DNA from 3 places in the Desulfitobacterium dehalogenans ATCC 51507 genome. Region 2 is predicted to be linked to each of the others. Evidence: riboswitches for the same ligand, from Rfam matches in the RefSeq annotation. Region 2 holds a riboswitch; each other region holds the start of a gene.

What was found. Region 2 has a riboswitch for cobalamin ahead of DESDE_RS05985 (bifunctional cobalt-precorrin-7 (C(5))-methyltransferase/cobalt-precorrin-6B (C(15))-methyltransferase). Riboswitches for the same ligand answer to the same signal wherever they lie in the genome.
Region 1: it holds a riboswitch for cobalamin, as region 2 does, so the genes downstream of both, DESDE_RS10270 (energy-coupling factor ABC transporter permease) here and DESDE_RS05985 (bifunctional cobalt-precorrin-7 (C(5))-methyltransferase/cobalt-precorrin-6B (C(15))-methyltransferase) in region 2, are expected to answer to the same signal.
Region 3: it holds a riboswitch for cobalamin, as region 2 does, so the genes downstream of both, DESDE_RS01680 (anaerobic ribonucleoside triphosphate reductase) here and DESDE_RS05985 (bifunctional cobalt-precorrin-7 (C(5))-methyltransferase/cobalt-precorrin-6B (C(15))-methyltransferase) in region 2, are expected to answer to the same signal.

What each region holds. Positions count from the first base shown of each region.
Region 1 is NC_018017.1:2,106,128-2,113,244, reverse strand. It holds gene DESDE_RS10285 (ATP-binding cassette domain-containing protein) at 1-718, opposite strand, end outside; gene cbiQ (cobalt ECF transporter T component CbiQ) at 766-1,536, opposite strand; gene DESDE_RS10275 (energy-coupling factor ABC transporter substrate-binding protein) at 1,616-1,927, opposite strand; gene DESDE_RS10270 (energy-coupling factor ABC transporter permease) at 1,930-2,670, opposite strand; cobalamin riboswitch at 2,873-3,057, opposite strand; gene DESDE_RS10265 (CoA-binding protein) at 3,260-3,652, shown strand; tRNA gene DESDE_RS10260 (tRNA-Gly) at 3,733-3,806, opposite strand; tRNA gene DESDE_RS10255 (tRNA-Ile) at 3,812-3,888, opposite strand; tRNA gene DESDE_RS10250 (tRNA-Asn) at 3,890-3,964, opposite strand; tRNA gene DESDE_RS10245 (tRNA-Ser) at 3,978-4,068, opposite strand; tRNA gene DESDE_RS10240 (tRNA-Leu) at 4,083-4,167, opposite strand; tRNA gene DESDE_RS10235 (tRNA-Thr) at 4,176-4,251, opposite strand; tRNA gene DESDE_RS10230 (tRNA-Arg) at 4,276-4,352, opposite strand; tRNA gene DESDE_RS10225 (tRNA-Gly) at 4,360-4,434, opposite strand; tRNA gene DESDE_RS10220 (tRNA-Lys) at 4,454-4,529, opposite strand; tRNA gene DESDE_RS10215 (tRNA-Gln) at 4,536-4,610, opposite strand; tRNA gene DESDE_RS10210 (tRNA-Met) at 4,653-4,727, opposite strand; tRNA gene DESDE_RS10205 (tRNA-Tyr) at 4,736-4,819, opposite strand; tRNA gene DESDE_RS10200 (tRNA-Asp) at 4,850-4,925, opposite strand; tRNA gene DESDE_RS10195 (tRNA-Val) at 4,932-5,007, opposite strand; tRNA gene DESDE_RS10190 (tRNA-Glu) at 5,014-5,089, opposite strand; tRNA gene DESDE_RS10185 (tRNA-Gly) at 5,395-5,468, opposite strand; tRNA gene DESDE_RS10180 (tRNA-Ile) at 5,474-5,550, opposite strand; tRNA gene DESDE_RS10175 (tRNA-Asn) at 5,552-5,626, opposite strand; tRNA gene DESDE_RS10170 (tRNA-Ser) at 5,640-5,730, opposite strand; tRNA gene DESDE_RS10165 (tRNA-Leu) at 5,745-5,829, opposite strand; tRNA gene DESDE_RS10160 (tRNA-Thr) at 5,838-5,913, opposite strand; tRNA gene DESDE_RS10155 (tRNA-Arg) at 5,938-6,014, opposite strand; tRNA gene DESDE_RS10150 (tRNA-Gly) at 6,022-6,096, opposite strand; tRNA gene DESDE_RS10145 (tRNA-Lys) at 6,116-6,191, opposite strand; tRNA gene DESDE_RS10140 (tRNA-Gln) at 6,198-6,272, opposite strand; tRNA gene DESDE_RS10135 (tRNA-Met) at 6,315-6,389, opposite strand; tRNA gene DESDE_RS10130 (tRNA-Tyr) at 6,398-6,481, opposite strand; tRNA gene DESDE_RS10125 (tRNA-Asp) at 6,512-6,587, opposite strand; tRNA gene DESDE_RS10120 (tRNA-Val) at 6,594-6,669, opposite strand; tRNA gene DESDE_RS10115 (tRNA-Glu) at 6,676-6,751, opposite strand; gene DESDE_RS10110 (DMT family transporter) at 6,942-7,117, opposite strand, start outside.
Region 2 is NC_018017.1:1,228,263-1,235,379, forward strand. It holds gene cls (cardiolipin synthase) at 1-553, opposite strand, end outside; gene DESDE_RS05960 (MarR family winged helix-turn-helix transcriptional regulator) at 712-1,164, shown strand; gene ftsH (ATP-dependent zinc metalloprotease FtsH) at 1,215-3,041, shown strand; gene DESDE_RS05970 (glycosyltransferase family 8 protein) at 3,150-3,992, shown strand; gene cbiD (cobalt-precorrin-5B (C(1))-methyltransferase CbiD) at 4,039-5,178, shown strand; cobalamin riboswitch at 5,220-5,398, shown strand; gene DESDE_RS22970 (hypothetical protein) at 5,354-5,560, shown strand; gene DESDE_RS05985 (bifunctional cobalt-precorrin-7 (C(5))-methyltransferase/cobalt-precorrin-6B (C(15))-methyltransferase) at 5,565-6,791, shown strand; gene cobI (precorrin-2 C(20)-methyltransferase) at 6,891-7,117, shown strand, end outside.
Region 3 is NC_018017.1:352,674-359,790, forward strand. It holds gene DESDE_RS01660 (ABC transporter ATP-binding protein) at 1-100, shown strand, start outside; gene DESDE_RS01665 (FmdE family protein) at 130-660, shown strand; gene DESDE_RS01670 (YjfB family protein) at 771-968, opposite strand; gene nrdG (anaerobic ribonucleoside-triphosphate reductase activating protein) at 1,033-1,545, opposite strand; gene DESDE_RS01680 (anaerobic ribonucleoside triphosphate reductase) at 1,545-3,914, opposite strand; cobalamin riboswitch at 4,046-4,230, opposite strand; gene DESDE_RS01685 (sensor histidine kinase) at 4,498-6,123, shown strand; gene DESDE_RS01690 (response regulator) at 6,116-7,117, shown strand, end outside.

The DNA of each region.
Region 1 (7,117 bases), 880 kb from region 2:
TCACGTTCCGCAGCTTTTCTCTTTTGGCAAAGACCTCACCGCAGGTTCCTTCTAAGACCACTTCTCCCTCATCCATAACAAAAACCCTATCACAATAGAGGGGAACGATATCGATATCATGAGTGGCAATAAGAATCGTTAAATCCATTCCTTTTTGAGTTTCTAAGAGAAGTTGCATAATCTCCGAGATTCCTTTAGGATCCAGCCCTGCTGTGGGTTCATCCAGTACCAGGACCTGGGGTTCCATGGCTAAGACTCCGGCAATAGCGGCACGCTTTTTCTGTCCAAAGCTGAGGGCGTGAGTGGGCTTATTGCGAAGATGAGAAATACCCGTTCTTTCTAAAGCATGCTCTACCCTTCTCTGTGCTTCGTCCTTAGGCAATTGAAGATTAAGCACTCCATAGGAAACATCCTGATAGACACTTGCCGAAAAAAGCTGGTTGTCCGGATCTTGAAACACCATTCCAACAGCTTGCCTAAGGTTCAAGAGTCCCTTGCGCGAGTAATCAACGGGCTGTCCATCAAAAAACACTTCTCCAGAAGAGGGCTTCAAAATTCCGTTTAAATGTTGAAACAGCGTGGATTTACCTGCTCCATTTCCTCCTAATAGTGCAGTAACCTGACCCTTGGGAATCGTTATAGTGATACCCTTAAGAGCATGGGTCCCGTCAGGATAGTGGTAGTGCAAATCCTTAAGCTGTATTATGTTGTCCTGCATTATACTCTCATTCATATTCTTTCCTCAAGTCTTTAAGATGGTCTATTTCATTTCAAAAATAATGCCAAGAAAATCAATACTCCGTTAATCAGCGCGGCCAGAAACACTAACTTTTTATTATTCTCATAGGTTTCTTCCAGGACCTTGATCTCTCCATCATATCCCCGGGCTTCTAAAGAGGTATATAACTCATTAGAACGTTTATAAGCACGAATAAACAAGACAGACACCATACTCCCCATAGAGCGATACCCGGTTCTAAGATTGATATAGCCCAGCCGAGAATTTTGAGCAATCAGCATGGTCGCAGCAGTCTCTAAAAGCACGAAGATAAAACGATAAATAAGTCCCATCATCTCCACCATAAGCTTGGGCAGTCTGAGCCTCCTCAATACGGACAACAAATCCACCATGGGAGTGCTTAGAGATAAAAAATAGAGGCAGGATACGGAGCCGAGTACCCGGAAAAAAAGATTAATACCTTCACGTATCCCGCTTTCTGAAATTCCTACCCAATACCCTGCTATGGAATAAGCCCATAAAAAGCTATGAACATCACGAGAAATATTAATGGCGATCGTAATAATACCGATAACTAAAAATGACATAGGAACGATCATCAATTTGAGCCATACGGAGAAGGGGGCGCCTCCGAAAAAAATAGTAGCTCCACTCATAAGTACAATCACAGCTATGGAGACAACCATTTGATCGGCCCATAGACATACCCCCAGAGTTAAGAAGGCAAAAATGAACTTTTGCATAGGGTCAATCGCTTTAAGCCGAGAGGCATAAGCATAGGTATCCGTATTCAGCATATTATTTGAAGCCTCCTCCCACCCTTTCGGTGAGCACTAAGTAGTTTTCTGGATTCCCGCTCCATATGGCTCAAGTCGTTCACACAGTCTTATTCCGTCCTTTATAATAACCTAAGCCGAACCCGATGACCCCTGCTCCTAAGCCTGCTTGAAGGGCAAAGAGCAGACTCTCAATTTCCCCACTGGCAGGCTCAAAGAAGGGGGAAAACCAAGGCTCATAATCCTCCTGAATAGTCATGATTTCTTCCTCCGCCAAGCCATCTGCCCCGCCAAATTCAGCGTCCTTGATAAGAATTAACGGAGCCACAGTTATGGCAACCACGAGCAGTAATAACAACAGATTAATCTTTAAAGTCGATCGCTTTGTTTGTTCTACACCTGAATTCGCCATCTTTACGCCTCCTTTGTCAACAGCTTAAGATCTTGCAGCTCACTTTTTCCGTAGCTGGCCAGTGCATTGAAGATGATTACAGTCAGTATCCCTTCACTAATAGCCAGCGGGATTTGCGTTACAGCAAAGATGCTCATAAATTTAGTAAGAGAAGCAGCAATTCCTCCGACTTCTGAAGGGAAGGCCAGGGCCAGTTGAATCGATGTGGTTACATAGGTGGATAAATCACCTAAGGAAGCAGCCAGAAACACACCTAACCATTGGGGGCCTTTGAATTTTTGTACAAGTTTATAAACACCATAAGCGACAAAAGGACCGACCACTGCCATGGAAAAAGTATTGGCTCCTAAGGTAGTCAATCCACCATGGGCCAGGAGCAATGCCTGAAACAAAAGAACAATAACTCCAATAACCGCCATAGCCGTCGGTCCAAAAAGGATCGCACCAAAACCTACCCCTGTTGGGTGCGAGCAGCTCCCGGTAACCGAGGGCAATTTAAGAGCAGACAGAACAAAAACAAAAGCTCCTGCCATGGCTAAAAGAATTTTCAGCCGTGGATTAAGGGAGATCGTTTTCTTGATCGAAAAGATACCTAACACGACAAAGGGTATGGTTAAAGCTCCCCAGGAAATCGCCCAACCCGGCTGTAAAAAACCCTCCATAATATGCATAGCCGATGCTTTATAGGGAATTAAAAACATCATTAGGACTAAACCAACAAAGAGCTGTATTCGTTTGGACATACTCCCCACTCCTTCACTTTTGATAGGACAAATTCTTTGTGAAATAACCTCAATGCAGGTGCCATGTACACCTTAAGCCTATATACATCTGATACTTATCTGATATGCAAAAAACCCTTCTTTGCAGAAGGGTTTGCTATCCTGTATCAGATAAGAATATCTTGAACACTGATATCCACCTCCCCAACATCCCGTAGGTTCCTTGAATTTAGAGAGTAAGCAGGTTTCCTGGCTCAAGTTCATCATTAACCCACGTCTTCCCAGATAATAATCCAGTGACATCATTGTGAGTCAACTCCCTCTTACAGTGGCGGGCACCGCGTCAGCTTAACTGACTTCCCTTATGACTTTTCTTACGAAAAATCAACTCAACTCTCTATATTTAATTTCAAGAACATTATAGCAACTTTTCTAAGTAAATTGTATATTAATTATGGAGAAAACTAATATTAATTAGTTCATCTCTCTGATTTTTTCGATTTATCATCTAATGGAAGACCAGATTTCGCTGATCAAACGATTTAAAAAGAGCTAAATGGTGATATTAATTCTTATCGATAATATAAAAGAAAGTTAAGGAGAGAAAAAAATGCGAAAGTACATTGAAGAGTTCTTAGAACAGAAGACCTGGGCAGTTGTTGGAGTCTCTAAGGATCCGGCTAAATTTGGCACTAAAGTATACCATAGGCTCAAACAATCCGGTTATACAGTCTATCCTATTAATCCAAAACTCTCAGAGATAGACGGCGAACCTTGCTTCCCCTCATTAAATGCCTTACCCGTTCTTCCTGATGTGGTCAGCCTCATCGTTCCTCCCCATATATCGGAACAAATTGTCGACCAATGTGCCCAGTTAGGTATCAAAAGAATCTGGATGCAGCCTGGCGCCGAGAGTGATGAAGCTTTATCAAAGGGGCGCGAAAACCATATCAAGTTAATCACCCATGAATGCGTCCTGGTTGAAACACGCCCCGGAAGATAGGCCTACCGCTTTCGCTCAATAGGCTCAAGCCTATAACAACAAAAAACCGTACTGACATCAGTACGGTTAAATCTTGCCTATGGAGCGGGTGATGAGAATCGAACTCACGTAACTAGCTTGGAAGGCTAGCGCTCTACCATTGAGCTACACCCGCAGGTGTGGTAGCAGGGGAGAGATTTGAACTCTCGAATGAGCGGGTATGAACCACTTGCCTTAGACCACTTGGCTACCCTGCCATGGCTCCCCGAGCAGGACTCGAACCTGCAACCTACCGGTTAACAGCCGGTTGCTCCACCATTGAGCTATCGAGGAATAGTGTTATGACTGGCGGAGAAGGAGGGATTCGAACCCTCGCAGCAGTTACCCACTCTAACGGTTTAGCAAACCGTCCTCTTCAGCCACTTGAGTACTTCTCCGAAAGACTACTTTTTGGTGCGGAAGATGGGACTTGAACCCATACGGTGTTACCCACACGCCCCTCAAACGTGCGCGTCTGCCAGTTCCGCCACTCCCGCATTGTTTGTGGAGCCGTTAACCGGATTTGAACCGGTGACCTCATCCTTACCAAGGATGCGCTCTACCAACTGAGCTATAACGGCATTGAGGATTATCTAAAATTGAAATGGTGCGCTCGAAGGGATTCGAACCCCTGGCCTTCTGATTCGTAGTCAGACGCTCTATCCAGCTGAGCTACGAGCGCATGTCTTTGGAGCGGGTGACGAGATTCGAACTCGCGACTTTCACCTTGGCAAGGTGACACTCTACCACTGAGTTACACCCGCATGTCGTTGAATGATAAAATGGTGAGCCATCCGCGACTCGAACGCGGGACACCCTGATTAAAAGTCAGGTGCTCTACCGACTGAGCTAATGGCTCATAAAATGGCAGGGATGGCAGGATTCGAACCTACGAATGCCAGAGTCAAAGTCTGGTGCCTTACCGCTTGGCGACATCCCTATCCTATCTATTTTTAAATCAACTGCTGTTGACTTAAAACCTTGGTTGCGGAGGCCGGATTTGAACCGACGACCTTCGGGTTATGAGCCCGACGAGCTACCGCTGCTCCACTCCGCGATGTTTAGTGGTGGGTAGAGATGGATTCGAACCACCGTACCTTTCGGAACAGATTTACAGTCTGCCGCCTTTAACCACTCGGCCATCTACCCACATTGTGTTTCCCGCTTATAAAATTAAAATGGCGACCCCGATCGGACTTGAACCGACGATCTCCTGCGTGACAGGCAGGCATGTTAACCACTACACCACGGGGCCGGATTTTGGTGGGCGATGACAGGATCGAACTGCCGACATCCTGCTTGTAAGGCAGGCGCTCTCCCAGCTGAGCTAATCGCCCGAATTTTGGTGACCCATACGGGATTCGAACCCGTGTTACCGCCGTGAAAGGGCGGTGTCTTAGGCCGCTTGACCAATGGGCCGTTTTAGCGGAACATTTGTTAGTATATCCGAATCGAGCATAAATGTCAACACGTTTATTTAAAAAAGTAGTTTAATCTTATATCACCCATATATACTGCTTTTATACGCCATTCTATACACTCTTAACTGACTATTTTGGTCTGCTTATTATCTAAAATTCACCTACAATTATTTAATTTATTTTAACAGCACCTTAAGTTTTTAATTAAGTAGCATTTTCTACCGAGGAAATGCTTGCTTTTCAGCATGAAAGTCTGATCGTGAAAAAAACCGTACTGACATCAGTACGGTTAAATCTTGCCTATGGAGCGGGTGATGAGAATCGAACTCACGTAACTAGCTTGGAAGGCTAGCGCTCTACCATTGAGCTACACCCGCAGGTGTGGTAGCAGGGGAGAGATTTGAACTCTCGAATGAGCGGGTATGAACCACTTGCCTTAGACCACTTGGCTACCCTGCCATGGCTCCCCGAGCAGGACTCGAACCTGCAACCTACCGGTTAACAGCCGGTTGCTCCACCATTGAGCTATCGAGGAATAGTGTTATGACTGGCGGAGAAGGAGGGATTCGAACCCTCGCAGCAGTTACCCACTCTAACGGTTTAGCAAACCGTCCTCTTCAGCCACTTGAGTACTTCTCCGAAAGACTACTTTTTGGTGCGGAAGATGGGACTTGAACCCATACGGTGTTACCCACACGCCCCTCAAACGTGCGCGTCTGCCAGTTCCGCCACTCCCGCATTGTTTGTGGAGCCGTTAACCGGATTTGAACCGGTGACCTCATCCTTACCAAGGATGCGCTCTACCAACTGAGCTATAACGGCATTGAGGATTATCTAAAATTGAAATGGTGCGCTCGAAGGGATTCGAACCCCTGGCCTTCTGATTCGTAGTCAGACGCTCTATCCAGCTGAGCTACGAGCGCATGTCTTTGGAGCGGGTGACGAGATTCGAACTCGCGACTTTCACCTTGGCAAGGTGACACTCTACCACTGAGTTACACCCGCATGTCGTTGAATGATAAAATGGTGAGCCATCCGCGACTCGAACGCGGGACACCCTGATTAAAAGTCAGGTGCTCTACCGACTGAGCTAATGGCTCATAAAATGGCAGGGATGGCAGGATTCGAACCTACGAATGCCAGAGTCAAAGTCTGGTGCCTTACCGCTTGGCGACATCCCTATCCTATCTATTTTTAAATCAACTGCTGTTGACTTAAAACCTTGGTTGCGGAGGCCGGATTTGAACCGACGACCTTCGGGTTATGAGCCCGACGAGCTACCGCTGCTCCACTCCGCGATGTTTAGTGGTGGGTAGAGATGGATTCGAACCACCGTACCTTTCGGAACAGATTTACAGTCTGCCGCCTTTAACCACTCGGCCATCTACCCACATTGTGTTTCCCGCTTATAAAATTAAAATGGCGACCCCGATCGGACTTGAACCGACGATCTCCTGCGTGACAGGCAGGCATGTTAACCACTACACCACGGGGCCGGATTTTGGTGGGCGATGACAGGATCGAACTGCCGACATCCTGCTTGTAAGGCAGGCGCTCTCCCAGCTGAGCTAATCGCCCGAATTTTGGTGACCCATACGGGATTCGAACCCGTGTTACCGCCGTGAAAGGGCGGTGTCTTAGGCCGCTTGACCAATGGGCCGCTAGCGCAATAACTATAATACATGGACTAGCTTTACTTGTCAAATACTTTTTTCTATTAAGTAGAATTAACATATTTTAGGGAAAACATTCGGTTAATTCGAAACAATATCTGGCTATATATTCCTGTTTTTAGTTAATTGTACCGCTCTTTAACAGAAAAAATACAAGTCCATTAATCCAATCTATTCTCAGCTTCCCTTCCTTGTCAAAAGAATCACTGTGGTAATAATTAAGGCAAACCCTATAATATCGAGCCAGACAAAAGCCGTGTTCAACCAAAAAGCGGAGAACAAAGCAGCTGACACAGGTTCTACACTGGCGATCATACTAGCCTTTACAGGCCCAATATCACTGACCCCCTGTA
Region 2 (7,117 bases):
AATCCCACATGACCCCTTCATCAATAATGAAATACTCTAAGAAAATAAACTTCTCAGCCTTTCTCAATTCCTTTAGCAGACGCTCATGCATTATCTCGCCAAGAGGCAGATATTCTGTAATGGTATTCTTATAAACGGGGCAATAGGAATATTTCTCGATATATCGAGAAAGGTTAGCTGCGCGATGATTTTGTACTTCAAGCTCCTGAACGATGACTTGATTCTGTATTAAAGACTGGTTCATTTTTTCGTTGACAGCCTTCATTTCACGCTTTTTACGCTTGCTTAACTTATTGCGGCCAAACAAAAGATAGAATAGACCCCCGAAGATAGGGAAGATAAGTATGGGGATAACCCAAGCAATCTTATAAGCGGGGTCAGATTTGCTGTTCAATATATAAAGCAGGGCGACAATGCTGAGAGATGTACAAATAGTATAGAAATAAATAAAATAACTGCTGAATCTCCAAATGATCATAACCAGAGCAAAGATTTGAAGGAGGAGAAGCAAGGCGATAGATATCACACGGTAAAGCATAGGCAAATTTTTCATGATTCTCCCTCCCATTCGTTATCTTAGTATATGTAAATTCCGGACTTTTTGTCCACTTGATAAAAAACAAGGAACTATGATGTATTGACTAGATAAAGTATACACTATAATATATATAGTGTAAATATAATATCGGAGAGCGTGGTGGGGGCCAAAGCATGAAAAGCATGGTATTTGAGAATGAAATCTGGGATTTCTTAAGGACGATAACCGAAGGTATGGCCAATGCATTCCGCCCCATTGTTGAGGAACACGGCTTGACCTTAATGCAGACGCGAATCTTAGTGGAAGTTAAGGACGGAGGACCTCACACTATAGGGAGTCTGGGAGGAATCATTGGCCTTACCAGCGGGAATGCCTCCTCAATGTGCAAGAAATTGGAGACTGCAGGATTTCTAAGACGGATTCGTACTCCTGAGGACGAACGATTTGTAAAACTTACCCTTACACAGCACGGGGAAGACACGGTTTATAGGATAGAGGAGGCTCTTGAACGGCGTTACGGTGCTTTTTTGGAACATAAGGGCGAAAAGGAATACCAACGATTTATTGAGTGCATGGACAATGTGAAAGCCTTTATGCAAGAGATGTATCGATTTGATCCGAAGTAGAATCAGAATCCCTGTGAGCGGTTAGATATAAAAATAATGGAGTGAAAAAAATGAACGGAAAACAAACCCCGAAGAAACCGCTTATCTATTATTCCCTGATTGCCTTGTTAATTCTTCTGTTCCTTAATGCTTTTGTTTTTCCAGAATTGCTTAAAAGACAAATTACTCAAGTGGATTATGGCTCTTTCCTGTCTTATCTTGAGAGTGGAGCGATTTCTGAAGTCGAAGTTCAGGATAATCAGATTGCTTTTGTGACCAAAGACTCCACAGGTAAAGAAACTGTCTTTGTTACAGGTGCCATGGATGATCCCGAATTGGTTAATCGCCTTAAGGCTGCCGGAGTGGATAAATATTCTCAGGTTATCCCCCGGGAAAACTCGCCCTTAATGAACTTTCTCTTGACTTGGATTCTTCCCATGATCTTATTATTTGGACTTTGGCATTTGCTGGGCAATCTGATGCAGAAAAAGATGGGCGGCGGCATGAATGCCATGACCTTTGGCAAGAGTAATGCTAAAATCTATGTTCAAGCCCAGACGGGCAAGACCTTTGCCGATGTAGCGGGTCAGGATGAGGCGAAAGAAGCCCTCACGGAAATAGTGGATTTTCTTCACGACCCCAGCCGTTATGCAGCCATTGGAGCGAATTTGCCTAAAGGGGTTCTTTTGGTAGGGCCTCCGGGAACGGGGAAGACCTTGCTGGCAAGGGCTGTTGCCGGAGAGGCTAAAGTCCCCTTTTTCTCCATATCCGGGAGCGAATTTGTAGAGATGTTTGTGGGAATGGGTGCTGCAAAAGTCAGAGATTTATTTAAACAAGCCAATGAAAAAGCCCCCTGCATCGTTTTTATCGACGAGATTGATACTATCGGGAAAAAACGTGATGGAGGATCTTTCGGAGGAGGTAATGATGAGCGGGAACAAACCTTGAATCAACTTTTGTCCGAAATGGATGGCTTTGATGGGAAGAAGGGTGTTGTGATTCTCGCGGCTACCAACCGGCCGGAATCACTGGATAAGGCTTTATTGCGCCCTGGACGCTTTGATCGCCGAATCCCTGTAGAGCTTCCGGATTTGGCAGGCCGAGAAGCCATTTTAAGGGTTCATGGACAAAAGGTGAAAATGGAACCCTCTATCGACTTTAAAACTATCGCCCGAGCCACTGCCGGAGCATCCGGGGCTGAGCTGGCTAATATTATCAATGAAGGGGCTTTGCGGGCTGTTCGTTGTGGGAGAAGCCGGGTGAACCAAAGCGATTTGGAGGAGTCTGTGGAAGTCGTTATTGCAGGCTATCAGAGGAAAGGGGCAGTGATTTCTCATCGAGAAAAAGAGATTGTTGCTTTCCATGAGATTGGTCACGCTTTAGTGGCGGCCAAACAAACTGATTCTGCACCCGTTCATAAGATTACCATCATTCCGAGGACTTCCGGTGCCTTGGGTTACACTATGCAAGTGGAAGAGGATGAGCGTGTTCTGATGAGCAAGGAGGAGGCGTTCAATAAAATCACGACCTTTACAGGAGGCCGGGCAGCCGAAGAATTGATCTTCGGAACCTATACTTCAGGAGCCTCCAATGATATTGAACAAGCGACCAAAATCGCCCGCGCCATGGTTACCCGTCTGGGGATGAGCAAGAATTTTGATATGATGGCCTTAGAAACAGTGAATAATCCTTATCTTGGTAGCGATACCTCTTTGATGTGTTCCCCTGAAACCGCAGCCAAAATTGATGAGGAAATCCTATCCATCATTAAAAGTGCCCATCAAAAGGCCTTCGGAATCTTAAAAGAGAATATTGACAAACTCCATGAGTTGGCGCGTTTTTTGTTAGAGAAAGAAACCATCACCGGAGAAGAATTTATGGCGGTGCTCTCAAGGTAAAATGAAGGACTGGTGATGTTTTTAACATCCCGGTCCCTGTTTTATATTGAATAGGTGACAAAGCATAATCCTCATATCCAAAGATAAAACCAGCAAAGGGGTAAATCCATGAATATTTTAGTCACCCTAAACTCGAATTATATTATACACTTGATCGTCATGCTCACCTCTCTGATTGAGTCCAATCCAGGGGAGCAGTTTACAGTTTATGTGGCTCATTCCGGCATGTCAAAAGAAGACTTTACCCGCATCAATCATGCCATTGACACCTCTCGATGTAAAATTGAAGACATTAAAATTTCCGATAAGGGTTTAAGCGATGCCCCCATTACCAGCCGCTACCCCAAAGAAATGTATTATCGGATTTTCGCTGTCAAATATCTCCCGGATCACCTCGAGCGGATTTTGTACCTGGATCCGGATCTAGTGGTGATAAATCCCTTAAAGGAGTTCTATACCATAGATTTCCAAGGGAATTTCTTCGCGGCGGCCTCCCATGTCAAGGAAATATTGAAAAGGATTAATCATGTCAGGCTTAATATGGCTGAAGACAGCACCTATGTCAATTCGGGGGTTATGATGATGAACTTGTCTCTGCTGCGCCAGGAACAGGATATTCATGAAGTCTATGAATATATTGAGGGATATAAGCATCGCTTATTTCTACCTGACCAAGATGTCCTTAATGGAGTTTATAGTGATAGAACGCTGACTGTGGATGCGAAAATCTATAATCTTAGTGAACGGTATTATGTTCTCTATAACCTGAATCCCAAGTATTGGGATGCGAAGATTGACCTGGATTGGGTCCGCAATAATACCGTGATTATCCATTATTGTGGCCGCAACAAACCCTGGAAGGAAAATTATATGGGGGAATTGGATGTTTTCTATAAAGACTATGCACAAAAGGTTCATGACAAAATGAAGGATTTTGAGACGACGAGGTGAAATGATAGCATTATAGTTGAATACGATAATAGATGGGGCGGCTGATATGAGGAAAGAGATGAAGGACAGGCATTCATGGAAAATGGGCTTTACTACGGGCAGCTGTGCAGCCGGGGCGGCAAAAGCCGCATGCTTCTTACTGAAAGGATTAAATCAAGGAACACAAGTAGATATCCCACTGCCCCAAGGGGAACGGCTTCAATTATCCATACATCGATGGGAAATGGAAAAGGATATAGCTCGTGTAGGTATTATCAAAGATGCAGGGGATGATCCTGATGTCACCCATGGTTTGGAAGTGGTAGCTCAAGTGCGGGTTCTTTCTGAAAAAGGAGAAATCCTCATTCGCGGGGGTCAAGGTATTGGCGTCGTTACCAAAAAAGGACTTCAGATTCCTCCAGGGGAAAGCGCTATTAACCCTGTTCCCCGGTCAATGATTCAGGCAGCGGTACGAGAAGTATTTCCCCAGGAAGAAGTCCTGGTGGTGATTGAGGTGCCTGATGGAGAAGAGCTTGCTTCGAAGACCCTGAATCCTCGTTTGGGAATTAGGGGAGGGCTATCGATTTTAGGCACAACAGGTATAGTTCGGCCTATGTCAGAGGAAGCGTTCAAGAATTCTATTCTGCCTGAGCTGGATCAAGCCGTTGCTTATGGACATAAAGCCATTGTTCTAACTCCTGGCAATTATGGTTTCAGAGCAGCTACGGCGGAACTGAAAGTTCCTGAGGAAGCCATTATTCAGATGGCCAATTTTGTGGGCTTTCTGCTGGAGGAGGCTGCCTATCGCAAGATCGAGAAAGTGCTTCTCTTTGGTCATATTGGTAAATTGATTAAAGTAGCCGGGGGGATTTTCCATACCCATACCCATGTTGCCGATGCCCGGATGGAAATTTTAGTGGCTCATGCCGCACTGAATGGTATTGACCGGAACTTTTTGCAGACCATAGCGGAGTATCCAACGGTTGAAGGTGCTGCTGAAGAAATTCGTACCAAGGGTTGGGGAAATCTTCTGTTTAAATTAGCAGAAAGGGCGAGTTGTCGGGCTCAAGAGCATGTGCATGGGGAAGTGCAGGTGGGAACCGCCTTTACTTTGCTTAACGGTGAGATCATTGCCTGGGATGATCAGGCCAAAGAGATCTGCAAAGAATTTTGGCATTGGCCGCAGATAGAGAAGGAATTTAGGTAAAAGTAGAGAATAACTTAGTAATTCGAATTAAATTGTCACAACAATCGGATAATACTCAAGGTTCCTCTTTTGAGGATGAAAAGGGAAGTCGGTGAAAATCCGGCGCGGTCCCGCCACTGTGAACCACGAGTGCCTCCTTATAGCCCACTGGGATAATCCTGGGAAGGGGGGAGGCATGAAGACTGGAAGTCAGGAGACCTGCCTTGAACATTGCATTACGCCCACGAGCGATGGGTGTGGTGATTATTTCGGAATAACCGAAGGGAAAAACCAAAGAGCCGCTCAGGGCTCTTTTTTATTTCACTATAAATCGCGGCAGAATTGGGCAAAGCCGAAGGCTTGGTTAATTAACGAAATAGTGGTTAAACAAAGGGGAAGGTGATGGGATGATCCAAATATTGGGGATAGGCCCTGGTACAAGAGCATGGGTTTCCCAGGCTGTTGAAGAAATGGTCCATCAGAGCGATGTTTTGGTAGGAGGGCAACGAGCCTTAAAGCTCTTTCCGGATTTCAAGGGAGAGTCATACCGGGTCAGTGGAAATTTAGCTGAAACCTTGGAAACCTTGCAGAGAGTATTACAGCAGGGAAAAAAGGCAAGTGTCCTGGTTTCTGGCGATCCAGGTTTTTATAGTCTGCTTCCTTGGTTGAAAAGGGAGTTCCCGCAAGAAGAAATCCAGGTGTTGCCTGGCCTTAGCTCCATTCAGCTTGCTTTTGCACGAGCAGGGATCCCCTGGCAGGATGCAGAGTTGCTCAGTGTCCACGGCCGTCCGCTGAATTGCTTACCTTTACATCTCAGCCGCCCCTTGGGAGTTCTCACTGGGGGTGAAAACTCACCTCAGAAGATTGCTGAGTATTATCATACCTATGACTTCAATCCGCAGATCTCTCTTGGCAATGCCTTGACTTATCCGGAAGAGCGTTGGTTAAATACAGATGCTCATCAGCTCATGGATTTGGAAGAAGATTTCTCTAATGCGGTGATGATCCTCTACCCTGAAAATCCAGAGGATAAGTCGGCTCAATCCTTGCTTTCATTGCCTAAGAGCTTTGGTATCAAGGATGAGGAGTTTGTTCGTGGCAATGTTCCCATGACTAAGAATGAGATTCGGATTCAAGTTCTGGCTAAGGCAGAGATTACCCCTTCGACCCGGGTCTTGGATGTGGGAGCAGGGACGGGTAGCATAAGCATTGAAGCGGCGCTTTTAGCTCATCGTGGCTGCGTTTATGCCATAGAAGAAAATCCGGAGGCACAGGAGCTTATTCTGAAGAATCAAGAGAAGTTTCGGGTAAGAAATTTGCGACTGGTTCGTGGATCTGCGCCTCAAGCGTTACAGGAAATCCCCCCTATGGATGTCTGTATTATTGGCGGTAGTCATGGGCAGATTCGGGAGATTTTACTTCAAGCTCCCTTGGCGCCTGGGGGAAGGGTTGTATTGACTGCCGTAACTTTAGAGACATTAGCTCATGGTATGGAAGCCTTAAAAAGCTTGCAATATGAGGATGTTGATGTGGTTTCGATCCAAGCTGTACGCTGGAAGGGTATTAAGGATATTCATCTTGCCCAGGCCCAAAACCCCGTATTTATACTTTCAGGAAGAAAGGGGATTATTTAAGGCCTCTGCTTCAAACAAAGGAGTTAAGAACCCGTTCAAAAGAAAATGAGCTCCAGAACCGCGGGATGGTTGCGGGCCGAAGAGCTAAGGAGGAACGAAGTGAAGAAGGATAGGAACGAAGACACAAACATAGTAAACAATCAGATCAGTGAAAAGGCTAAGCTTTACGGAATAGGGGTAGGGCCGGGGGACCCGAAGCTTATTACCTTGCGGGCAGTGGAAATTCTACAAGCTATTCAGGTGGTCGCCATACCCAAGTCCAAGATGGAGCGGGAAAGTGTCGCGTGGGAAATTGCCAAATCACACTGCCCCTCCGGAGTTAGCAT
Region 3 (7,117 bases), 880 kb from region 2:
CAGCGAAGTGTACGGCATACCGGTGGCTATGGAATATTCCCATGGAGTTAAAATGGTTGTGCCCTTCCCCGAGCAGGTTATGAAGACGAATAAAGCATAATGCATAAATAAAGAAAGGAATGGATGATTATGGATGAGCAGTTGTGGGAAAAAGCGGTGGCCTTTCATGGCCATGAGTGTCCGGGATTAGCCATTGGTTTCAGAGCATGTGAAGCGGCCCAGGAAAAAATGGGACTCAAGTTCTCCAGTGATGAGGAAATTGTTTGCGTGACGGAAAATGATGCCTGTGGAGTCGATGCTGTGCAAGTTATTGCGGGATGCAGCTTTGGCAAAGGAAATCTTATCTATCGGGGAACCGGAAAAATGGCCTTCAGCTTCTTCAACAGAACCACAGGGGAAAGTGTGAGAATCGTTCTGAAACCCTCTCAAGGGGAAATGGACCGGCAGGAACGGCAAAAGTATATCCTCACCGCTCCGGTGGAGGAAGTGTTTGAGTTTAAAAAGCCTGGTTTTACTGTGCCTAAGCAGGCCCAGCTCTTCAGGACCGTGGTCTGTGAAAGCTGCGGGGAAGGGGCGCCTGAACATAAGATCAGGCTCCAGGAGGGGAAAAAGGTCTGCCTGGACTGTTTTGAGGACTATTCAAGAGGATATGGATTATAATCTTATCAACAAAAAAGCCTATAAACGAAAAAGGACCGTTGCCCGGAAAACAATGTTCACCGGCAACGGTCCTTTTTATCCCGCGCATAAATCGGGGCACAAGGACATCATTATACCAAGACGTTAAGTTGACTGCCAAGCTGAGGATTCACAGATAGCTCCATCTCATTGGATATCCCCGAAGCCATGGCCAGCATGGCATTGGTTTGTTCCTGAGAGGTATTCATAACCATCTTCATGACAGAAATTGAAGCTTGCTGTTTAAGCTGAACCTGATTGGAAACGACGGACAAAGCTGCTATATCCATAGTTAACCCTCCTCCAAGTTAAATATATCATATCTTGGATAGTTTAACCAAACCTTTTGCGAATTTAAGCCAAGGCCAAAACAACCTTCCCCTGCTTCAGGCTTGCTTGCACATCGATAATTCGTTGGTTCTCCGAACCTCTAAAGGGTAGAAGCAGATTTCTGTTGGCTGATTCGAATGGTCCGTCCACCAATAAATCGGTATGCTCAAGTAAGAGAGCCCAGGCAGGCTCTTTTTTACTTTGAGCGGTAAGTTCTTCATAGGTATACCCAGAGTAAGTCATGACGTGGAAGCCCCTTTGCTTAGCGGACTGTGCCAATAAGGCAAAACCTTCAGCTTGGGCAAAGGGTTCCCCGCCGCTTAGAGTGATGCCGTCAAGGAGGGGATTCATCGCCAAACCTTTGAGAATCTCTGAGATAGGGATGCTTTTTCCTCCTTCATAGGAATGGGTCTCAGGATTATGGCAGCCGGGGCAGTGGTGAGGGCATCCTTGGGCAAAGACCGTCAAACGTATGCCCGGGCCATCGACAATGGATTCTTCAATGATTCCTGCGATCCGGATCTGGAAGTCCATCATCAGACCTCCCTCTGATCCGCAGAGGAGTGGAGGCAATTCAGGTGTTTAATCCGATCCCGGACTTCGGCCTTTTTGGCGTCGTTGAAACGATCCAGGGTGCCGACCAAATAGCCGGTGATGCGGCGGATGCGCTCAAAGGGGGTGGCACCTTCTGCTCTGCCGCAGCGAGGGCATTCGTTGCCGATGATTCCTGTATATCCGCAGATGGGATCCCGATCCACAGGATGATTGACGGCGCCGAAGCCGATGCCGGATTCTTTCATGCAGCGGATGATTTTCTCAAAGGCCTCCACATTTTGAGCCGGGTCGCCGTCCACCTCCACATAAGTGATATGGCCGGCATTGGTCAATTCATGATAAGGTGCTTCGATTTTAATTTTGTGAAAGGCAGGGATGGGGAAGCTGACGGGGATGTGGAAGCTGTTGGTGTAGTATTCTTTATCCGTGATACCGGGGATGCTGCCGAAAAGCTCCTGATCCATCTTAATGAAGCGGCCGGAGAGGCCTTCGGCAGGAGTGGCTAAGAGAGAGAAGTTCAGCCCGTATTCCTGCCCGGCTTCATCCATGCGTCGGCGCAGATGCTGGACAATCTCCAGTCCCAATTGGCGGGCTTCTTCCGATTCCCCGTGATGCCGTCCGGTTAAGGCTATAAGGCACTCGGCCAGTCCGATAAAGCCCATGGAAAGGGTTCCGTGCTTCAGCACTTCGCGGATCTCATCATCCCAGCCCAATTGGTCAGAGTCCAGCCAGATCCCCTGCCCCATGAGGAAGGGGAAGTTCTTGACTTTTTTGCGGGCTTGAATCTCAAAGCGTTCCAAGAGCTGGTTGATGACGAGGTCAACTTTCTCATCCAGCATGGTAAAGAATTCAGTGCGGTTTTTGTTGCTTTTTAAGGCGAGACGGGGGAGGTTGATGGTGGTAAAGCTAAGATTCCCCCGGCCAAAGATGGTTTCCCGGGAAGGATCGTAACTATTGCCGATGACCCGGGTGCGGCAGCCCATGTAGGCAATTTCCGTCTCAGGTCTGCCGGGGACATAGTATTGCAGGTTAAAGGGAGCATCGAGGAAGGAGAAGTTAGGGAAGAGTCTTTTGGCACTCACCCGGCAGGCCAGCTGGAATAAATCGTAGTTGGGCTCCCCGGGATTATAATTGATCCCTTCCTTCACTTTGAAGATATGGATAGGGAAAATGGGGGTCTCCCCGTTGCCCAGACCTGCTTCTGTAGCCAGGAGAAGATTTTTGACCACCATACGGCCTTCCGGGGTGGTGTCCATGCCGTAATTGAGGGAGCTGAAGGGAATCTGGGCTCCGGCACGGCTGTGCATGGTGTTGAGATTATGGACCAGGGCTTCCATAGCTTGATAGGTTTTTTTATCCGTCTCGGCGAGAGCCTTTTTAGCGGCAAAGTCCTGGGCCTTCCGAAGGGTAGGCTTGTCCAGTTTAAGGTTAGGAAGGTTTTGGAGCAGAGCTAATTCCTGCTCAAAATAGCCCGGATCAGGGGAAAGGGTGGGCGTATATCCCCCTTGGTTTTCCAGAGTGGAGAACACATCCTTAAGATGGGCTTCCAGCTCTTCCGAATCCATCTCCTGAGGGAATAAAAGCTCGCAGGCTTTGAGCAAGTTTTGTCTGTAAAGTTTAATATAGCTTTTGGCCACACCGGGTGCCATGCCATAATCAAAATTAGGGATGCTTTGGCCGCCGTGCTGGTCGTTCTGGTTGGATTGAATGGCGATGCAAGCCAAAGCGCTGTAGCTTTGGATATCGTTGGGTTCTCTTAAGAAGCCGTGGCCGGTCCCAAAGCCCTCTTTGAAGAGTTTTATAATGTCGATCTGGCAGCAGGTGGTGGTGAGGGTGAGAAAATCCATATCATGGATGTGAATATCTCCCTCTTTGTGGGCTTTAGAGTGTTCTGGCTTTAAGACAAACATCTCATTGAATTGTTTAGCCCCTTCGGAGCCGTAGCGCAGCATGGTGCCCATGGCGGTATCCCCGTCAATATTGGCGTTTTCCCGCTTCATATCGTTGTCTTTGGCTTCTTTAAAGGTGAGATCCTCATAGACTTTCATAAGCCGGGTATCCATTTCCCGGACCCGGGTCCGTTCTGCCCGATAGAGAATGAACTCTTTGGCTGTGCGGGCGTGGCCTTTTTCGATAAGAATCTTTTCTACAGCGTCCTGAATTTCCTCCACGGAAGGAACTCTTTTATGTAGGTTGATCTCGAGGTAGTTGACCACTTCCTCAGCAAGAAGGAGGGAGGATTGATAGTCCTTGCCTCCTGTGGCGCTGGCCGCCTTAAAGATGGCGCTGGCTATTTTCTCAATGTTAAAGGGAACTTCTCGTCCGTCTCGCTTGCGAATCTTAGTAATCAAATAAAATCTACCTCTTTTCTCAATCTAATCTCCTGACATCTGATAAAGAAACAAAAACTTCCCGACAGAGATGTCGAGAAGCTAAAAACAACATGCCATTAGCAGTCCAACATACTCTATACTCCGTAGAGTTGGTGGTATACCCATAGGCAGGTCTTCTGACTTAGGATCATCTATACTTCTTACCTTCCCGAAAACCTTTTCAGTGGTCATGCCAAGAAGCATATCTCCCTTACAGCGGCGGGACCGTGCCGGATTCTAACCGGCTTCCCTTTTCACCTGTGGTCACACAGTCACCTATGAGATTCCTTGATCAATGGATCAGTTTTATTATACATCAAAATCCTATCGAACACCATATATAGATAAAAATTAGTGAAGAGACACTATATATAGTGGGTCTATAACCAAAATCAGAGCCAAGGTTTAATGAAATCATATCCTAAAACCAAGGAGAGTGTCAACGATCTAAATCACAGATGTACCGAAGCAAAAAGTAAAAGACTTGTCATCCGATGATAAATCGATAAAAATAGAGGTATAACTAAGAAGATAGTTAGAGAGTTTACTTAAGGAGATAAAGATGAGCCAACGTTACAGGACCTTCATATCGATTTTGTTTGGATTGATTAGTTTTGTCGGGGTTTTCTTTGCAAGTCGATTTGATTTTAATGGGTTTTCCATTAACATTACATGGAGTTTGATGCTTCCCTTGTTGGTGGCATTAGCCTGGGGGACTAAGTATGGTGTTATTAGTGTTGTAGCCAGCCCTATTATTTTTTATCCGTTTATTCTAGGGAGTTATAACGGTTGGGCATCGCTGATTCCTTCCCTATCTCTTTTGCTTTGGGTTCTTATTCACGGATATGGGAGTGAAAAACGCCAGAAATCAAAGAAGAGAGTCTATAATCTCTACTTTCTACAGTTGATATATGTGCTTATCCGATTTGTGGTTTATATCACTCTATTCCCGATACTTATTCGATTCAATGAAGTGATTACACCGTTTTGGAATCCTCAAGCCTATACGGAAATAGATATGGGGATTATTCTTTTATTCGTAATCAAGGGAATCATTGTCGAATCCATTTTATTAGGCTTTTGCGATGCAGTGCTCCTCCTTCCTTTTGTTCGCAAATTTTTTAACCTCCCCATCTCTAGTGGAGCAAGATATAACACGTATATTTTGTCCGCAATTGTTCTTTTCGGTTTATGTTTTACCTTAGCTGTATTAGGAATTTACAACTATATTTCGGATGAGATCCCCTTTTTTTCATGGAATCTCAATCCCAGTGAAGAAACCCGAGTCACCTTCTTATTTGCAATTATTTTGTTTTTTATTATGGGTGGGATCACCATTCGCTTTGTTCAGCGCGTGGTGGAGACACAAGCGCAGCTGAGAATTCGAGAGCGCCAATTAGAGGAGGCGTTAGGAGATATTCGGGTGCTTAATGACGAGCTGGAACAACGGATTCTCTTACGCACAGGTGAACTGCAAAATGCAGTCAGCGAATTGGAGGGATTTGCCTATACCATATCCCATGATTTGCGGGCGCCTATCCGAGCTATTGAAGGATATAGCAATTTTATTCTTGAGGATTATGGAAAACAACTTAATCCAGAGACCAATGAAATGTTAGGGAGCATTAAAGGAATTTGCCAAGATATGATCACATTGATTCATCGTTTGTTGGAGTATTCCATAACGTCAAAGCAAGAATTGGCACTCCAACCAGTAAACCTAGCAGACCTTATTCTCAATATTTATGAAGAACTTAAGGTAGCTCATCCTGATCGAAACGTGGATTTGGTCATTGAGAATGAATTGCCGATGGTAACAGGGGATAAAGTACTCTTACGGCAAGCCCTTGAAAATATTCTTTCCAACGGGTTTAAATTTACTAAAGGGCGTCAACAGGCAATCCTGAACGTAAACAGTGTCAAACATGCTGAAGAATGGGTATTCTGCTTTAAAGATAATGGTGTTGGTTTCGATATGAAGTACGCCGGTAAGTTATTCCACGTATTCCAAAGAATGCACCGTAAGCAGGATTTTGAAGGAACGGGTATAGGACTTGCTACTGTGAAAAAAATACTTGAGAAACATAGAGGAAGAGTTTGGATTGAGGGACGAGTTAATGAAGGAGCACAACTTTATTTTGCTTTACCCTTAGAAAAAAACAACATAGATGAGGGCGAAAATGTTTGAGGTAATGATTGTCGATGATATGGATATTATGATAAAACAGATTAAGCGGTTAACCTTATGGAGCGATGAAACGGATTTTCGCATCGTGGCACAGGCATCGGATGGTCAAGAAGCCCTTGAAAAGCTTCGGGAGCATCCTGTAGACCTCTTGATTACGGATATTGAAATGCCAGTCATCAATGGAATTGAACTATTAAAAGAAGTACAAGAGCGGGGATTAGCTTCTTGCGTCGTATTTTTGAGCGTGCACAGTGAATTTAACTTTGCAAAACATGCGATTCAATACGGTGTTTTTGATTATTTGATTAAGCCTGTTGTCCATGATGACCTAAAACAGGTGCTCGAAAAAGCAAAAAAACATCTATTGGACAAGAAAAAGGCCAATGAATATGTAAAGACATTAGAGGAACAGCTGGTTGAAAAGGTAGATATCTATTATCCTGAGGCACAGCTGAGAAGCCTTTTGAAGCAGCTGGATCAAGGAGAAAAGGGAGCCTTAAGGGGAATAGAGATGATGCTTGATGAAGTGTGTGAGGGGGTAGGGCATGATCGGATTAAAGGGGCTCTGGTATTGCAAAAAATTTATGATGAAGTTTTCATGTCCATACAAGAGGCATATCCCTGGCTTGAGAAGTACATCACAGTAGAGCATTATCTGGAAAATCCCTCCCCTCAGAAAGCGGAGCTTCAAGTCCTGAAGGAGCGATTCATGGAGCATGTTGAAAGGCTGATGGACACACTGAATCGATTTGTTTTGCGGTCTGAACGCAGTGCCCTAGTAAGAGAGGTATGTCTTTTTTGTATTGAGCATATTGAAAATCAGATTAGTCTCGGAAAAATTGCAGAAGCATTTTATTTGACGAAGAATTATGTCGGTGATCTGTTCAAACAGGAGACGGGAATAACCGTAGGAGAGCATATTACTTTTATCAAAATAGAACGGGCAAAAAGATTGGTTGAAAAAGATGCCTTAAAAAACTATGAAATAGCCCAT